Regions from separate parts of the Oceanisphaera sp. IT1-181 genome, predicted to be linked through region 1. Evidence: predicted binding sites of a transcription regulator. Region 1 holds the regulator's gene; each other region holds the start of a gene.

Region 1 (4,635 bases):
GCTTTTGTTTGTGTGAAAATAACAAAGATAAAATCGAGATCCTGACGTACGTCAGGAAGACGGCATCAAGATAAACTCCGTTCTTTGTTCAGCTCGGCGCTATCTCTTATTCCGCTTCATTAAAGCGTGCTGCCACTAGCTCGGCCACGGCTTCCATGGCGGCGGCGGCGTCTTTACCTTCGGCGACCACGCGAATGGCGTGACCTTGAGCGGTCTCTAGCATTAACAACCCCATCACGCTGTTGGCGGGGGCGCGCTTGCCTTGGCTGCAGACGGTGACGGTGACGGTGGCAGCAAATTGTTCGGTGACTTGTACTAACTGTACGGCGGCTCTGGCATGTAAGCCGAGCTTGTTGACAATTTTTAAGTCGCGCTCAATTTTTTGCATGCTGTTTTTCCAGCGACCGGTGGCGTAATTGTACGCTTTTGCCCATCTTTTTGAATGACGCAGCGAGTTGCTCGACTAAATAGACGGATCTGTGTTTGCCGCCAGTACAGCCAATGGCGACGGTGACGTAGCTGCGGTTATTGCGCTCTAAATGCGGCATCCAAGTCACCAGCAGGTTTTCAATTTGCCACAGGTATTTAGTGACTTCGAGCTGGCTGTTTAAATAAGTGGCCACCGGCTCATCGCGGCCGTTAAAGGGCCTGAGCTCGTCTATCCAATGAGGGTTAGGTAAGAAGCGGGCGTCGAATACGAAGTCTGCATCTTGAGAAATACCAAACTTGTAGCCAAACGACTCAAATACCCAGTTTAGTTCGCGCTCTTTTTTACCCAAGATACGGGCGCGAATAATTTCACTTAAGTCATGAATGCTTAAGTCTGAGGTATCGATGCGCAAGTCCGCTTCCGACGACAAAGGTGACAGCAGATGGGTTTCTTCGCGGATTGCTTCATCCAGCGTCAAACTCAAGCGCGACAAGGGGTGTAAGCGGCGGGTATCACCGAAGCGGCGAATGAGCGCGGCGTTATCGGCATCAATAAAAATGCTCGATAAGCTCACGCCTTCCATGGCGCGCACCTCATTCAAGCACTCATCCATTTTCTCGGGGCTGTCGGGGAGGTTGCGCACATCTATGCTGACAGCGACTTCACCTGGCTTATCGAGGCGCATCTTAACGAGGCTCGGTAGCAGCTCTACGGGCAGGTTATCAACGCAGTAATAGCCTAAATCTTCGAGCACCCGCAAGGCCACGGTTTTGCCCGAACCAGAACGACCACTGACGATCACCAGCTGCATTGTATGCTCCTTAAGAAGAAATCATAATTTGATAAAGCTCGTCATCGCTGCTGGCTTGACGTAATTGCTTACAAATCTGTTTGTCACTGAGCTTTTCGGCAATCAATGACAGGGTTTTGAGGTGTTGTTTGCACTCTTGCTCAGGGACCAGCAAGGCAAAAACCAGGCTAACCGGCTGGTTATCGATGGCATCAAACTCTACCGGCTCGGCAAAGGTAAGCAGCACGGCCGTGGCTTGATTGTCATTGCTAATGCGGCCATGAGGAATGGCAATACCGTTACCTATACCCGTACTGCCCATTTTTTCCCGTGCCAAAAGGCAGTCAAACAATTGTTGACTGCTGATGTTGAGGTGTTGGGCTGCGAGTTCACTGATAATTTCCAGCGCCCGTTTTTTGCTTGTGCAGGGGATGGCACTACGCGTGCAATCTCTGCTTAATATATCGGCGACTTCCATAGTTATTTTTGCTTTAGCTTCTCTTTGTGTTTAATAACTTGGCGATCGAGTTTGTCAAACAAACCGTCGATGGCAGCGTACATGTCATCTTGCTGACAAGTGGCAAAAATTTCACCTCCACTCAGATTAATTTTGGCTTCGGCAATTTGCTGCAGTTTTTCCAACGTCAGTACCACGTGCACTATGGTGATATTATCGAAATGACGTTCCAGCTTGGCGAATTTGCTGTGCACATAGTCACGTAATGAGTCTGTGATATTTACATGGTGGCCAGTCAGATTTATTTGCATAAAGTCTTCCTTATTGGTTCACCTTACAACAGGCGTTTGCGCTGATTGGAAGGGGGGATGGCCAACGACTCACGATACTTGGCTATGGTCCGTCTGGCCACCTGTATCCCCTGTTCGGCTAATAATTGCGCGATTTTACTGTCGCTCAATGGCTTAACCGGATTTTCTGCCCCGACTAATTTCTTAATAAAGGCACGAATCGCCGTAGAAGAGCATTCTCCGCCACTTTCGGTGGCCACATGGCTAGAGAAAAAATATTTTAACTCAAACACACCCTTGGGCGAATGCAGAAATTTTTGAGTAGTGACGCGGGAAATAGTCGATTCGTGCATCTCAACCACTTCCGCTACCTGATTGAGCACCATGGGTTTCATGGCCTCGGCTCCGTACTCAAAGAATGCCTGTTGTTGGTCGACAATACAATTAGCAACCTTGAGCAAGGTCTCATTTCTGCTTTCTAAACTTTTGATAAACCACTTAGCATCTTGGGTATGTTGGCGAATAAACTGGCCATCGCTGCCTTGCTTGCTCTGCCCCATGGCCGCATAGGTTTGATTTAACCGCACCTTGGGCAGCGCCTCCATATTAAGCTCAGCTTTCCACACCCCTTGCTGCTTGGTGACCACTACATCGGGAATGACATACTCAGAGTTGTGTTGCAGCAAGTTATTGCCAGGGCGAGGTTCAAGTTGCTGAATTAAGGCCAATACATCTCTGAGCTCATCTTCTTTAAGCTTGGTCAGGCGCTGCAGGGTGCGATAGTCGCGATTACCGAGCAAGTCCATGTGCTGCTCAATCAGCAGCTGTGCTTCAGTTAACCAAGGCGTTGCGGCGGGCAGGGCTTCCAGCTGAATACGCAAACACTCTTGTACGCTGCGTGCCGCCACGCCTAACGGATCAAAGTGCTGAATACGTTTCAGTACCGCCTCTATTTCGTCCGCTTCTATATGCTGCTCGCCACCGCTCACAGAGGCCAAAATGCCGTCTATATCTAAACTTAAATAACCGGCCTCATCGATGGCATCGATAATGGCCAAGGCGATGGCTTGGTCGGTTTCGCTAAAGGGCGTGAGCTGCATCTGCCACAGCAGATAATCTTGCAGCGTCTCGGTGGTTTCGCCTTGATAGACGGTGTCTTCCACGCCAGCGGGCAAGCCGCCGGTGCCACTGGTACCCGCCGAGGCGGTATAAATATCATCCCACTGAGTGTCCATGGGCATCTCGTCAGACAAGGTATGCTGTTCCATGGCTTTGTCGGTGGCCAGTTGCTCGTCTGGGCTGCTGGGCAGCGGATCGAGTTCAGCGTCGTCATACTCGTGCTCTTCGGCTTCTTCTTGCTCGAGCAGGGGATTATTTTCTAGCGCCAATTGAATTTCTTGCTGCAGCTCCAGCGTCGACAGCTGCAAGAGGCGAATGGCCTGTTGCAGCTGCGGCGTCATGGTCAGCTGCTGGCCCATACGTAATTGAAGCGTTGGCTTTAACAAAGAAAAATTCCTCCCAAAAGTCCTTCCATATCCATCAAAAGTCCTTTTATCTCAAGCGCACAGGAGGTTAGCTGCATCGCTATGATAGCGATTCACCTACAGGCGGAATAACCTTATCCTTAAAAACCATAGGTTTAATAAGTACAGGCTTAATAACCACAGACTTACATAACTTTAAAGCTTAATAACTACAGGCTGAATTGCTCACCCAAATAGACTTTCTTCACCTGCTCATTGGCCAGGATCTCGGCGGGGGTGCCCGCAGCAATGCGATGGCCGTGGCTGACGATATAGGCCCGCTCGCACACATCCAGTGTTTCGCGCACGTTATGATCGGTGATCAAGACGCCTAAGCCGCGATCCCGCAGGTGTAGGATAATTTTTTTGATATCTAACACCGAAATGGGATCGACGCCGGCAAAGGGCTCATCCAACAGAATAAAGCGTGGATCCGCGGCCAGAGCGCGCGCTATTTCGACCCGTCTGCGCTCACCACCCGACAAGCTCATGCCCATGCTGTCACGAATATGGGTGATATTAAATTCTTCGAGCAACTGCTCCATTTTTTCTTCACGCTCCACGGCGCTTAAATTTTTTCGTGTTTCGAGCACCGCCATAATATTATTGGCCACGCTTAAGCGGCGAAAAATAGACGCTTCTTGGGGCAAATAACCAATGCCGGCGCGGGCGCGCACGTGCATCGGCTGATGACTAATGTCTTGGTCATCGATAGTAATGCTGCCCGCATCACGCTGCACCAGGCCCACTATCATATAAAAGGAGGTGGTTTTGCCGGCGCCATTAGGGCCCAGTAAGCCGACGATTTGGCCGGTTTTGACTGTGAGACTAACATCAGCCACCACTTGGCGGCCTTTATAACTTTTTTGTAATCCGCGCGCTTTTAAGGTCGCCATGATCAGGGTTTAGCCTCTTTGTTATTCATATTCTGCAGCTGCTCGGGCAAGAAGATAGTTTTAACCCGCCCCGAGCTGCCTTGGCCTTCGGCTTCCATCTGTTCTTTATCGATGTAGTAGCGAATGCGATAACCGGTGACTATGTTGTCATTTTGCTTAAGCTCGGCATCTTTGAGCAGCGTAATAGTGCGGGTTCTAATGTCGTAGGTGATCTGCTTGGCTTTGGCTTGCACCGGCTGACCGCTGTCC
Region 2 (4,635 bases), 110 kb from region 1:
GCGCAAACCATTTACCGTCAACATCGCGATACTGCGCCGGAATACTTTCTTCAAGAATTTCGCTCTCAACCGCTTGAGTCAAGTCTTTGTCTACCACATCCATCAGGCGACTCACGTCGACCGTTAACAATAAATCTGCTGGTGATAAACGGCCTTCACGCTCTAAGCGCTCACCCAAACCATCTTTTAAAAACACCACATTCACATCAATACCGGTTTCTTTGGTAAAGGTATCGATGATGGGCTTGATCAAAAAATCTTGACGATTTGAGTAAACATTCACTTCTTCGGCAAAGGCTTGGCCGGTAAAACTGGCGACGAGCAGTGCAGCGGCGGATAGACCTAATTTAGTAGGCATGCTTAACATCCATTTAGTTGAGTGAGAACAATTAACATTCAGCAGTATACTCAGGCGACGACTGGAAGCAACCAGTAACTCACATCTAAATGATAAAGCGTGTCATGCGCAGCCGCATCCCACCATATTGCCTGCACCCGCGCCCTTTGTCTTTGCGCTAGCGCAAGAATCCAATAAAAAAAGGAAGCCGAGGCTTCCTTTTCATTATTAGCGCTAGTTGTAGAGAGTAGAGTCAGTAGATGATTTTATTCAGCTGCGCTTTAAGGTCACGAACTCAGGGTAGGCATCAATGCCGCAATCTACTTTATCCATGCCCGACACTTCGTCTTCTTCGGTGACTCGAATACCCAGGGTGCGCTTCAGCAGATACCAAACCAATAGGCTGGCGCCAAATACCCATCCACCAATTACCAAACAGCCGACCAGCTGAACCCACAGCGTAGCCTCGGGATTGGTCACGGGTACCAGCAATAGTCCCAACATACCGCAGACACCGTGTACCGAAATGGCTCCTACGGGATCATCGATACGCAGCTTGTCCAGCACCACAATGGCATACACCACGACTATGCCCGCCAGCAAACCGATACTTGCAGCCCATAGCGGGCTAGGCGATACGGGATCCGCGGTTATCGCCACCAAGCCAGCTAAAGCGCCATTGAGGATCATGGTGAGATCGGCCTTGCCCCAGGTCAGCTTGGTCACCAACAAGGCGCCAATCACACCGGCCGCTGCCGCCGCATTGGTATTAACAAAAATCCCCGCCACGGCGGTGGCGTTTGCCACATCTGACAGCAATAGCTGCGAGCCACCATTAAAACCGAACCACCCCATCCACAAAATAAAGGTCCCCAAGGTTGCCAGTGGCATATTGGATCCTGGAATAGGATGGATCTCACCGTTTTTACCGTACTTGCCTTTACGGGCGCCGAGCAGTAACACACCGGCTAACGCCGCACTGGCTCCGGCCAGATGGACAATGCCTGAGCCGGCAAAATCAACGAAACCTAATTCAGACAAAAACCCACCGCCCCACACCCAGTAACCTTCAATCGGATAGATAAAGCCGGTCATTACTACGCTAAAGGCGAGAAAACCCCATAGTTTCATGCGCTCGGCCACGGCACCGGACACAATAGACATGGCGGTGGCCACAAAGACTACCTGAAAGAAAAAGTCGGCCTCCAGCGCATGATCCGCGCCCTCTGCCACCTGCCCTATTAAACCGCCTAGGCTTGGCAACCAGCCGCCTTCAGGATTATTCAGATACATAAGGTGATAACCAACTAATAGATACATGGTGCAGGCGATGGCAAACAGCAGCACATTTTTGGTTAATATTTCGGTGGTGTTCTTGGCACGCACTAAGCCCGCCTCTAACATGGCAAATCCTGCGGCCATCCACATCACCAGTACACCGGATATCAGGAAGTAAAAGGTATCCAGAGCAAACTTCATTTCAGTTAAGGTGTCCATTGGCTATCCCTCGCTTAAATGGCTTCCAGATCGCGCTCCCCAGTACGAAGACGCACAGCTTGTTGCAGTGCATAAACAAAAATTTTTCCGTCGCCGATTTTCCCGGTGTACGCCGCCGCTATAATGGCTTCGATAATTTCTTCCACCTGCTCGCTGGCTGCGGCAATTTCGAGTTTGATCTTAGGTACAAAGTCGACACTGTATTCGGCACCTCGATATAGCTCTGTGTGTCCTTTCTGGCGGCCAAAGCCTTTAACTTCTGTCACCGTCATCCCGTGGACGCCGGCCGTGGCTAGAGCCGTGCGTACATCGTCGAGTTTGAAGGGTTTGATAATGGCGCAAATCATTTTCATGGTGAGCCTCCTTGTTTGCCTATACCGTCTTGGTAGCAATTAGAACAAGCAAGCTTTACGCCAATGTTTTTATAACTTAATTATCAACAAGTTATACTTTAAAAACGGCAGGGTGATGAGGTCGTGATATGATATTGGTGCAGTCGAGACACTAAAAAGCACCAACAGAGTGCAATGGAGCCCGTATGTTATTGTTATCTGCCCGCGTGCAGATCCCTGAGCAAGAAATAGAGTTTATCACCATGCGCTCCAGTGGCCCTGGCGGCCAGCATGTGAATAAAACCGACTCGGCGGTGCAGCTACGCTTTGATTACGTCAACAGCCCAAGCCTCCCCGATAGTTATAAAGAGGCGTTGGCGAAGATGAAGGATAATCGGGTCTTGGAGTCCGGTTGGATAATGATCCGAGTCGAGAGTCATCGCAGTCAGCTGATGAATAAAGAAACCGCTAGAGAAGCTCTGGTCAGCTTATTACAGCTCGCCGGCAAGCCCGTAAAGGTGCGCCGCCCCACTCAGCCCAGCAAAAACGCCAAGCGCAAGCGCACCGACAGCAAAACCCAACGCGGTAAAATTAAGAGTGGTAGAGGGAAAATTAAAATTTAAGCGCCCAGCGCCAAGCTAAAGAAAGAGCTAAAGATCATTTGCCACGGAATCCACAGAACTCACGGAAAGATTAAGCCAAGATAAAATCGACGAGTAACAAGAACCTATTTATTTTAAGAGCTTGACTGCTGATGGCTTGGTGGTTAGCTCTTACCATTGAAAATCTTGGCTCTGGCACTGTCAGATCTGATCACTATTATTCCGTGTTCTTCCGTGACTCTCGTAACAAAGAAACGTGGCAAATAGGTTTTAGTCACTAAGATCTAGATCTAGAGCGAGATCCTGACTTTCGTCAGGATGACGGCATAAAGACCAACACCGCCCTCTGTTTAGCTGGGCGCCGGGCGCTTGGTGCTCGGCGCTGTGTTTATTGATTAGTACAAAAATCTTGCCACTGTTCTAGCACTCGGGCTAGGTCATCTAGGCCGCAGCCGGCGTAGAGTTCATCATCGTAATAAGCCATGCCGTCTTCTAATTCGCTATCAAAGGCCAGCGCATGAGCACTGATTTCGGCTTCTTCTCGCGTCAGCAATAAGCTGCATTCGCCATAAGCTCTTTTAAACTCTTGGGTCTCACCGGCTTCTAACTGCGCAATTACATCCAGTAACTCGGCGGCCTCGGTCATGGTCACCTCATCGGTCAGCCAAGCACCCATCACTTCATGCCCCATAGAAAAACGGGCGCGATGCTGGCCATTTAGATCACGAAAAAATTCAAATTCCACACAAACTCCGACTGCTCATTCCCAACAAAGCCGCACTATCTCGTTAATAACTCGGCCGTGAGAGCGCGCTAGTTTACTCCTGATCTCGCCAGTAACGAAATCAGATGCTGTATCTGTAAGAACACCCGATGAATAAAGGCTTAGTGAGCGCTTTCATAAATCAAAGAACACGAGAATCATGGTAGGTATTAATAAAACACATGCATCAATGTTGAATATGCATGCTTTGAGTTGGCCTAATACTGACGCCTAACGTAGCCTATGCGCGCTCAACAACGGAGCACGGCTTAGTAACAACGACAATAACAAGCAACAAAATACACTTAATTAACATTGTTGCAACAAAAGCTTTTATATGAAAACATAGCCCTTGATGTGGAAACATCATGGGGCGCTAAGCCATTACTTCTTGCTACTTACTTTTGGAATGCAGATACCATGAGCCAACCAGCACAAACCCAAGCCCAGATCAGCCAAAGTGAACTGGTCTACAAGTTACACGACAAGCCGCCCTTTTTTCAGGCGCTGTTCGCTGCTATCCAGCACCTGTTGGCCTTGTTCGTGGCCGTTATCACCCCACCGTTAATTATTTGTCAAACGCTGGGTATTCCCGCTCAAGACACGGCCCACATCATTAGCATGTCGCTGTTTATTACCGGTGTGGCGTCTTTTATTCAGATGAAGCGTTTTGGGCCAATAGGCACGGGTTTACTGTCTATTCAAGGCACCAGCTTTAACTTCTTAGGTCCTATTATTGCCAGTGGTTTGGCGATGAAAGACGGCGGCGTGACTACAGAAGCTATGTTGGCGGCCATTTTTGGTACCGCACTGCTGGCGGCACCCACCGAAATTATTTTGTCCCGCTTCCTACATTTGGCACGACGCATTATTTCGCCACTGGTCAGCGGCATTATCGTCACGCTGATTGGTCTGACCTTAATTCAAATTGGCTTAACCTCTATCGGCGGCGGTTTTGGCGCCATGGCAGATGGCACCTTTGGTTCCTTAGAGAACTTGGCCTTAGCCGGCACTGTGCTCGCCATTATCGTGATCATGAACTGCATTCCTAACCCCTATGTACGCCTCTCTTCTATCTTAGTGGCCATGGTGGCAGGCACAGTA
Region 3 (4,635 bases), 700 kb from region 1:
GGCATCCAAGGGCTGTTGAAGAAGGTGGATAACCAGCCGCGGGTTTGGGTGTTGGCAAAGTCGCCGGTGCCGCCGTAGTAAATGCGTGCGTTAGCCACGCGATTAGACTCTACGCGGTTGTCGGCACCAATGTCTTGCGGGCGGATCATGCCGCTAATGCGCACGTATTCCTCGCCGGTATTGAGCATGAGCCACTTTTCGCCCTGCACCATTAAATTACCGTTGGCCAGCACTTGAGATACGCTCACAGTAATGCTGCCTTGTAAGCTGTTGCTTTGATTAGTGTTAGCTTGGCCGTCAAACTCGTTGCCGCTCGACATAGACGCACTGAGCGGATAACCGCCAATTGAAATATCTTTCCCGCCGATATTAGGTGCGGCAATGTTAACGCTGGAGTCTTTCGCTTGCTGAGTGGTGGCCCGCTTTTGCGCACGAGTAGACTCAGCCAATTCCACGGTAATAATGTCACCAACGCGGTGCGCTTTAATGTCGGAATACAGGCTGTTGGCGTAGTTATCCTGAAAAATCGAGCCGTTAGGCTCTAATTGCTGTGCGCTCAGGCTAGGAATAACAGGCGCAAATGCCGGATCGTCGGGTTTAGGGGTATAAGGCGTACTGGCACAGCCTGCTAAACTTAAGCCCCCTATCACCACCACACTTATGGCCATCATTAGTTTGCGCATCGGCTCTACCTGCTTTTATTCAATTACAGCTGCTGATTAACGTAAGCCATCATTTCATCGACCGACGAGATAACCTTGGAGTTCATCTCATACACCCGCTGGGCTTGGATCAAGTTCACCAACTCTTCGGTCACGTTCACGTTTGAGGTTTCCAACATACCTTGCTTGATGGTGCCGTAGCCGTCGGCACCGGCAATGCCTTGCATAGCAGCGCCACTAGACTGAGTCTCTAAATACAAGTTTTCACCTTTGGGCTGCAAGCCCGCAGGGTTAGCGAAGTCGGTAATAATAAACTGGCCGATAACTTGTGACTGGGCTTGGCCGGCGATTTGTACCGACACTTCACCATTGGTGCCTACGCTGATGCTTTGCGCGTTATCGGGGATCTGCATTTCCGGCTGCAATGGGTAACCATTACCCGGCGTCACAATTACGCCCTCTTCGTTCAAAGCAAATTGACCATTACGGGTATAACCGGTGGTGCCATCGGGCAATTGCACTTCAAAAAATCCGCGGCCGTCAATCATCACATCCAGCGCGTTATCTGTGGTCTGCACACTGCCCTGAGTAAAGGTTTTTTGGGTGGCCACCACCTTACTACCAGCACCTAACATTAAGCCGGAGGGCAAGTTGGTGTCCGCCGTAGCACGACCACCGGGCTGGTGAACGTTTTGATAGAGCAAGTCTTCAAAAATCGCCCGGCCTTTTTTAAAACCAATGGTGCTGGCGTTCGCCAAGTTATTGGAGGTGACCGAGATATTGGTCTGCTGAGCGTCTAAGCCGGTTTTACTAATCCATAATGCGGGGTTCATTACACTCTCCTTTTATGCCTTTAACTACTTAGATGCGCAGCAGCTGAGCATGGGCTTTATCGTTTTCTTCTGCGTGACTCATCATTTTTAATTGGGTCTCAAAGCGGCGCTGCAGATCGATCAAATGGGTCATTTCGGCTACCGGGTTCACGTTACTGCCCTCCAGTGCGCCAGCAATCAGTTGTACTTGCGCGGAGGCCGCTTCGGCTTGACCGTCTTTACGACGAAACAGGCCATCTTGGCCTTTTTCCAGATCCGCATTGTTGGGCAGTACGGTTTTAATACGCTGCAGCTCAGCACCGCCGTTAGCGGGTTCGCCTTCTAAGCGGGCGAAGATGGTGCCGTCTTTGTTAATTTCCATTTTCTCTAACGGCAGCGGCAAAAAGATCGGCCCGCCGTTATCGTCTAATACGTTTAAGCCATTACTGGTTTGCAAGCGGCCATCTGGCGTGACTTGCAAGCTACCAAAGCGGGTATAGGCCTCGCCGCCATCTTTTGCTTCTACTGCCAACCAGCCGTCACCGGCTACGGCAACGTCAAGATCTCGACCTGTGGTTTGTATGGGGCCGGTGGCAAAGTTTTGCCCCGGTCGCTCCGTCATGGCAAACACGCGAGTGGGCATGCCCTCGCCAAAGGCTTGCATGGCGCGCGCTTGCTCCATGTCGGCTTTAAAGCCGGTGGTATTGGCGTTGGCGAGGTTATTAGAGCGCACGGCCACGCTGTGCATGTTTTCTTTGGCGCCAGACATGGCGATATAAAGCAATTTGTCCATTTCAGCTCCGCCGGCGCTTGCCGAATAAGTACTGATTAATGCTGATAAGCCGCAGAGTCTCTGCCACTGACCGCTAATTGACTAAACTATTGGTTAAATACAATGCAAGATTAGTGCCACTAACACAATGTGAGGGGTAAGGCGTGAAGCGTGAGGAGCTAACATAAACCGACCGCAGAGCGGCCAAAGCACATTCCCACGCAGAGCATGGGAACGAGGGGGCTCACTATTCACAGAATAATGCTGTTAAGAGTTTTGCTAAGCAAAACCGGCCGACTAAAGGCGGCCTCTTGAATGCACAAACAAAACACCGCCTGTTGTAGGCTCTTATCACTATGCCGTCATACCGTGCTCGCCACGGTATCTCGCTCTTAGTACTAAAACCTAAAAACTAGATCCTGATGGTCATCAGGATGACGGCTAAAAATGCGGCAGGCATCAGCTCATAACACAAACAAAACACCGCCTGTTGTAGGCTCTTATCACTATGCCGTCATACCGTGCTCGCCACGGTATCTCGCTATTAGTACTAAAACCTAAAAACTAGATCCTGATGGTCATCAGGATGACGCAATAAAGACAAACACCGTACTTTGTAGTCCACCACTATTTACAAAGAAGAAACACTCAGCCAAACACTACACAGCGCTCCTTGTAGCTTCGCGCTTTAGCTGCGAATTCTGCGAAGCAGAAGACTTAGGGTGATTTAGGTCTAAAAACAAAATCCCGCTAAGACGGGACTAGCAGCTAAAGCGCTAGCCTACAAAACACCGCCTTACGTTAAAGACAAACACCGCTTTTGGTTAGCTCTTCTAACTATGCCGTCATGCCGTATATGGACTCCTTCTGTATGACAACCGTCTTTGAACATAAAATAAGCAGCATGGGTAAGGAGCTGGCGTATATTCGGACTCTCATTGGGGAGCTACCCCTGTCCCTTGATGTATTCGCACCTTCAGGCCTCTGCGGACTTACGGCATGGTTTGCACACTGGCATGAACAGGCTTTCTGAAGGTTGGTCTCACCTCTTAACTGTATCTGCGCTCATGTTGGGTCATCATTTAACTCGGTTGTTCGGTTGTTCGTTCAGTTGACGGATTGACTCAGCTACGCGCTGACTAATAATGTGGGCCGATGATATTCTTCACCATGACGCAACATCGCCCAGGCGGTACGGACTGTTTTGTTGGCCAGACCCACTGAAGCGATGCCAAAGCCACGTCGCTGCATCATGGCTTTCAGCCAGGCCTCTTTCTGATTAACCGGTTCTCTTTTCTGTAATTTTTGCAAAACGGAACGCGCGCCCTGAATAAGGTTCGAACGCTGCTGCCTTTTGCCGTGGCGTTTACCAATACCTCCCATCACGACCTTGCCACCCGTACTAAACTGTTTGGGTGTGACACCCACGCAGGCCGCCGCTTCCCGACCGGAGGCGAAGTTGCCACCGTTAGTACCTAACATCAGATAGAGATGCAACGCATTGACCGGGCCCACGCCTTCTAACTTCATCAACTTTGCGCAACTTGGATGTTGTTTGATTAACTTATCACGCCTCGCTTCTAACGCTTGAAAGCGCTGAGTCAAGGATAAGTAAGCTTGCCACAGCTCTGATAGCTCATCGCGTAATGGCATCGGGATCTCGTTCTCCGCGTCTTCCAGAATAAGGGGTATCGCCGCACGCAAACCCGCGAAACCTTTAGTAATGGTGATACCAAACTCAAATATCAGGGCTCTGATTAGGTTACTGGTCGCCGTGCGCTGATCTTGCATGTGCTCCCGGATACGCTCTATGCTTTGCAGCCCTTGTTGCTCCGTTGACTTGGGGGTGACGGTTTTTAATCCTGGATGTGATAGTGCCGCACCGATAGCTTCCGCATCGTTATGATCGGTTTTATGTCCGAGCCGAAATGCAGCCACAATTTTAGGGGCGATAATCACCGGCTTATGCCCCATAGTTTCGACGGTACGAGCCCAATAATGTGCAGAGCCACACGCCTCCATCGCCACGACGCAAGCAGGATGCTTACTGAGCATGGCAGTAAGCTGAGCACGGGTATAAGCGCGGTTACGCTGCGTTTTATTATTCTTAAGGGTGCACGCTTGGAACGAATGTTTTGCCAAATCGAGGGCAATGACAGTATCGTGTTTCATGTATGGACTCCTTCCGATTGAGGACTCGGGGTTGTGGTAAACTTACCGTACTCCTCTGAGGGTGAAGGAGTCCATACATCGGACGCGCTCCGGTATCTCGCACTTGGTATTAAAGCCAAAACGAGATCCTGACGTGCGTCAGGATGAGGGAATAAAAAGGCCAGAACCCCATCCCTTCGTCATTGCGAGGAGTGTAACGACGCGGCAATCCATGGTT
Region 4 (4,635 bases), 740 kb from region 1:
TGGTCGTTAATGCGCATCGCTAATTGATCCGCAAAGCCATCGCTGAAACCCAGCTCGTTGAGTTGCTTGATGATCATCGCGCGCACCGGCTCTCGGCGCTCCACTTCTTGCCACATTAGCCCTGAAACTTGGTGTTCAAGTAAACGACGAATGCTGGCAATTTCTTGGCGCATGCCCTGCAGTTCTTTGTCTTTGGCGGATTCTTTACGCTTATGTTCGCGACTGTCATGCAATTGAGGCTGAGCTGAGGAGAGGGGCTGACTCAAGGTTGGCTCGCGACGGCCTTCAGCTCGTGCTGCACCTCGGCCCTCACGTCGACCATAGCCGGCGGCTTGGCTGTCTAACGCGCGGCGATCGGCTAACGAATTATCTAATGCATCACGCCCGGTGCTACGAGCTGTCTCGCGCTCGGCATAGCGTCCTTCTTCGCGCCCTGCTCTCAGTCCTGCCGTTAGCACAGACTCAGTTGTCAATCGCGGATCATTCCAGTCCACTTGCTCGGCTAAAGTTTGTGGCGAAGGCACTTGGCGGCCGCGCATCAGCAACGACTGCAAGGTTTCCGCTTGCTGCTGATCATTCAAAGGGGGGACAAATTGACGCGCATGTGACGATATTTTGACATTATCATCATGCAACGGCCGTTGCAGTGGCGTAACGGGAACTTCGTCGTCGTCCACCGCCGCCACTATCTCAATACCGCCGGAGACTTTTTTATTGGACATGATCACAGCATCATTGCCCAAGACTTCTTTGACTTCGGCCAATGCAGAGCGCATATCTTTTGCAAAAAAACGTTTTATTTTCATTTAGGTTTCACCTGCTTCTGCTGGCACTCTACTGTTGCTGGCCACCCACCGACGCCACAATGCGGATTTGACGGTCATCCGGCACTTCCTGATACGATAATACCCGCAAACTAGGAATCGTGTGTTTAACAAAGCGCGCCAAGGTGGTGCGCAACATGCCCGAGGTCAGTAATATTGCTGGCTGCCCTTCCATCTCTTGATTTGCTGCGGCCTGTGCCAAAGATTGTTGCATGCGCTCGGCCAAACCCGGCTCTATGCCGCTGCCCTGAGCGCCGCCTGCTTGTAATGAGTTCTGCAAGATTTGTTCCAACTCCGGCGCCAAGGTGATCACCGGCAGTTCCCGCTCGGTGCCGGCTATCTCTTGCACCATAAAACGGCGCAGCGCAATACGACACGCCGCTGTTAAAACTTCCGGATCCTGACTCTTGGTCGAGTACTCGGTTAAGGTCTGTAAAATAGTGCGCATATCGCGAATGGTCACCCCTTCATGGAGCAAGCTTTGCAACACTTTGGTCACCAAGCCTAAGCTCATGACATTGGGCACTAAACCCTCCACCAACTTGGGCTGATTGCGGCCCACTTGGTCAATGAGGTTTTGTACTTCTTCATGGCCCAGCAAGACAGAAGCATGGTTAGTCAGCAACTGGCTTAAATGCGTGGCCACCACGGTTGCCGCATCCACCACGGTATAGCCTAAGCTTTGCGCTTGCTCAATTTGGTCTTTGGCAATCCAAGTGGCCTCCAGATCAAAGGCTGGATCCCGGGTGTCTATGCCTTGCACCGGACCAAATACTTGGCCCGGGTTAATGGCGAGCTCTCGTTCGGGATAAATCTCCGCCGAGCCTGAACTCACGCCCATCATGGTTATTTGATATTGGTTGGGGCCAAGCTCTAAGTTGTCGCGAATATGTACCGCAGGAATTAAAAAACCCAGCTCTTGAGAGAGCTTCTTACGCACACCTTTAATGCGGCTCAGCAATTCGCCGCCTTGGGCTTGATCCACCAAGCTTATTAAGCGATAACCCACCTCTAAACCAATGGTGTCCACTTGCGCCACATCGTCCCAGCCCAGCTCTTTGACGTCTGTACTCGGTGGTGACGGTGCTAGCTCTTGCTCCACCAACTCTTGGGCCACGCGGGTATTGCGCTTAGTGGTCCACCAAGCAGCAAAGGCCGACAAGCCCCCTAGCAGCAGAAACGCAAAATGCGGCATGCCAGGCACTAACCCCATAATGATCAAGATGCCCGCAGCAATCGACAGTGCCTTAGGTTTATCAAACAGCTGGCCCAACATGGCTTCACCCATGTCTTCGCTGTTGTTTTGGCGGGTAACGATAATGGCGGCAGCAATAGAGAGCATGAGAGAGGGTATTTGTGCCACCAAGCCATCACCGATAGTGAGCAGGGTATAAATTTTTGCCGCTTCACTAAACGACAGCCCATGCTGGGCCATGCCGATAATAAAGCCGCCAATAATATTGATAAACAAAATCATAATGCCGGCAATGGCATCACCTTTTACGAACTTAGAGGCACCGTCCATGGAACCGTAAAAGTCCGCTTCTTGGGTGACTTCAGCGCGGCGACTTCTGGCTTCATCTTGGTTAATTAAGCCAGCGTTTAAGTCCGCATCAATCGCCATTTGTTTACCTGGCATGGCATCGAGCGTAAAGCGCGCGCTCACTTCGGCAATACGGCCCGCACCCTTGGTCACCACCGCAAAGTTGATGATCATTAAGATCAAAAACACGATTAAACCAACCGCATAGTTGCCGCCAATCACCACATTACCAAAGGCTTCAATAACGTTACCCGCGGCACCCTCGCCCATGTGCCCTTCTAACAACACCACTCGGGTTGAGGCCACGTTCAGCGCCAGCCGCAGCAAGGTCGCCACCAATAACACAGTCGGGAAAGCGGCAAAGTCCAACGGGCGTTTGCTATATACCGCCACCAATAAGATGACCAAGGCGAGAGAGATATTAAAGGAGAACAGCACATCGAGCAGCAGCGCAGGTATGGGTAACACCACCATGCCCAGTGCGGCCAACACCAATAATGGCGTGCCTATGCCCTTGCTAAACCAAGTAGACCAAGGCCCCAACTGTTGAACTTTGTCCTTAAATGCCATTACCACTAACTTGTCACCAAAGAGAGATAGCGATAACTATGCAAGAATTGAGCCAAACAAAAAACGCCGTACCCCGTAGCCGCTCCTTCTTTTAAACAAAGAGTATTCGCCGGGCCAGCGCAGCTGGATTAGTTTAAGACCAATATCAAGAACCAAACCGCGCCGAATAAATTGGCGCCTACAAACCACGCTCCCTGTAGCCGGCAATTTATTCGCCGGGCCAGCGTAGCTGGATTGGTTTAAGACCAGGATTAAGAACCAAACCGCGCCGAATAAATTGGCGCCTACAAACCACGCTCCCTGTAGCCGGCAATTTATTCGCCGGGCCAGCGTAGCTGGATTGGTTTAAGACCAGGATCAAGAACCAAACCGCGCCGAATAAATTGGCGCCTACAAACCACGCTCCCTGTAGCCATCAATTTATTCGCCGGGCCAGCGTGGCTGGATAGATTTAAGAAAAGATCCTGATGGGCATCAGGATGACGGCAAAAAAGGCGCTTACCGCTGCCTTTACAAAGGCCTATCCGCTTTAAACTCGTCAGGGATCGGCAGGTCGTCTTTTAGGGCGGTGGGTTTTCGGCCTTGGCCTTTGCGCCAGTTATTTAACTGAAACACGTAAGCTAATACTTGGGCGACCGCCACAAACAGGCCATCAGGAATTTCGCCATCCACCTTAGTGGAGAAATAAATGGCCCGTGTCAGCGCTGGCGACGAAATCACCGGTATTTCGTATTCACGGGCAATTTCGCGAATTTTTAATGCCACTTCATCGAGGCCTTTGGCTACCACTTTAGGGGCGGCACCTGGGGTAAATTTGTCGTAACGCAGTGCCACCGAGAAATGGGTCGGGTTGACCACTACTACGTCTGCATCGGGCACATCACCCATCATGCGCCGGTTGGCCATTTCTTGCTGCAGGCGTCTGATACGCCCTTTTACTTCCGGCTTACCTTCACTGTTTTTATATTCGTCTTTGATTTCTTGCAGCGTCATCTTCAGCTGGCGCGTGTGGTTCCATATTTGAAACGGCACGTCTATGGCTACAATCGGCAACAGGGCCAAACACAGTACTAGTCCCATGTTTAACACCAGATCCGTGGCCTCTACCATGGCCGCGGGTAAGCTCTCATTGCTGAGGCGTAAAATATTATCGAATTGCCCCCACAGCACCGCAACGGCAAGCGTGGCAATAAACACCACCTTGGCAATTGATTTGAGCAATTCCACCATAGCTTGCACGCCAAACATGCGCTTTAAGCCTTTGGCAGGGCTCATTTTATTTAGCTTGGGCATCATGGCTTGGGTGCTAAAGTTAATGCCGCCCAGCAAGCTGTTGCCCACTAACGCGGCCACCAACACAATGGCGAACAGCCCGAGCAAGGGCCACGTTAGGGCCAATATGGAGTCCCGAAACGCCGGCATCATGGAGTCAGGATCGAATAAGACCGCCCGCTCCACAGAAAAGTTAGCTTTAAAGACTTTAAACAGCGCCACGGTCAGCGCATCGCCGACCATGATTAAGCCAAAGGCACCGCTCAATAATACCGCCGCCGTGCCTAGCTCTTTAGAGCGGGGAATTTGACCTTTTTCTCGGGCTTGGCGTAGCCGTTGCTCCGTAGGGAGTTCCGTTTTTTCCTGACCATCGGATTCTGCCATTTAGCCCCCTTCACAGGTAAGCAGCAAGGTGTCGCACATCAC

Evidence for each region. Region 1 encodes sigma-54, which starts transcription at its own class of promoters, with help from an activator protein. Its sites were predicted from a motif close to TGGCACNGTTTTNGCTT; they were not measured.
Region 2: the regulator sigma-54 is predicted to act here: its motif matches at 2,234-2,250, upstream of R0134_RS12965 (P-II family nitrogen regulator).
Region 3: the regulator sigma-54 is predicted to act here: its motif matches at 2,370-2,386, upstream of flgF (flagellar basal-body rod protein FlgF).
Region 4: the regulator sigma-54 is predicted to act here: its motif matches at 2,976-2,992, upstream of flhA (flagellar biosynthesis protein FlhA).

Annotation. Positions count from the first base shown of each region.
Region 1 is NZ_CP136856.1:3,041,632-3,046,266, reverse strand. It holds gene R0134_RS13530 (HPr family phosphocarrier protein) at 107-388, opposite strand; gene rapZ (RNase adapter RapZ) at 375-1,241, opposite strand; gene ptsN (PTS IIA-like nitrogen regulatory protein PtsN) at 1,252-1,698, opposite strand; gene hpf (ribosome hibernation promoting factor) at 1,701-1,988, opposite strand; gene R0134_RS13510 (RNA polymerase factor sigma-54) at 2,012-3,445, opposite strand; gene lptB (LPS export ABC transporter ATP-binding protein) at 3,661-4,386, opposite strand; gene lptA (lipopolysaccharide transport periplasmic protein LptA) at 4,389-4,635, opposite strand, start outside.
Region 2 is NZ_CP136856.1:2,930,394-2,935,028, forward strand. It holds gene R0134_RS12955 (Fe(3+) ABC transporter substrate-binding protein) at 1-358, opposite strand, end outside; gene R0134_RS12960 (ammonium transporter) at 608-1,834, opposite strand; gene R0134_RS12965 (P-II family nitrogen regulator) at 1,849-2,187, opposite strand; gene arfB (alternative ribosome rescue aminoacyl-tRNA hydrolase ArfB) at 2,373-2,789, shown strand; gene R0134_RS12975 (YacL family protein) at 3,157-3,513, opposite strand; gene R0134_RS12980 (nucleobase:cation symporter-2 family protein) at 3,952-4,635, shown strand, end outside.
Region 3 is NZ_CP136856.1:2,345,230-2,349,864, forward strand. It holds gene flgH (flagellar basal body L-ring protein FlgH) at 1-683, opposite strand, end outside; gene flgG (flagellar basal-body rod protein FlgG) at 707-1,495, opposite strand; gene flgF (flagellar basal-body rod protein FlgF) at 1,524-2,267, opposite strand; gene R0134_RS10445 (IS110 family transposase) at 3,375-4,418, opposite strand.
Region 4 is NZ_CP136856.1:2,299,855-2,304,489, forward strand. It holds gene flhF (flagellar biosynthesis protein FlhF) at 1-806, opposite strand, end outside; gene flhA (flagellar biosynthesis protein FlhA) at 835-2,937, opposite strand; gene flhB (flagellar biosynthesis protein FlhB) at 3,448-4,593, opposite strand; gene fliR (flagellar biosynthetic protein FliR) at 4,594-4,635, opposite strand, start outside.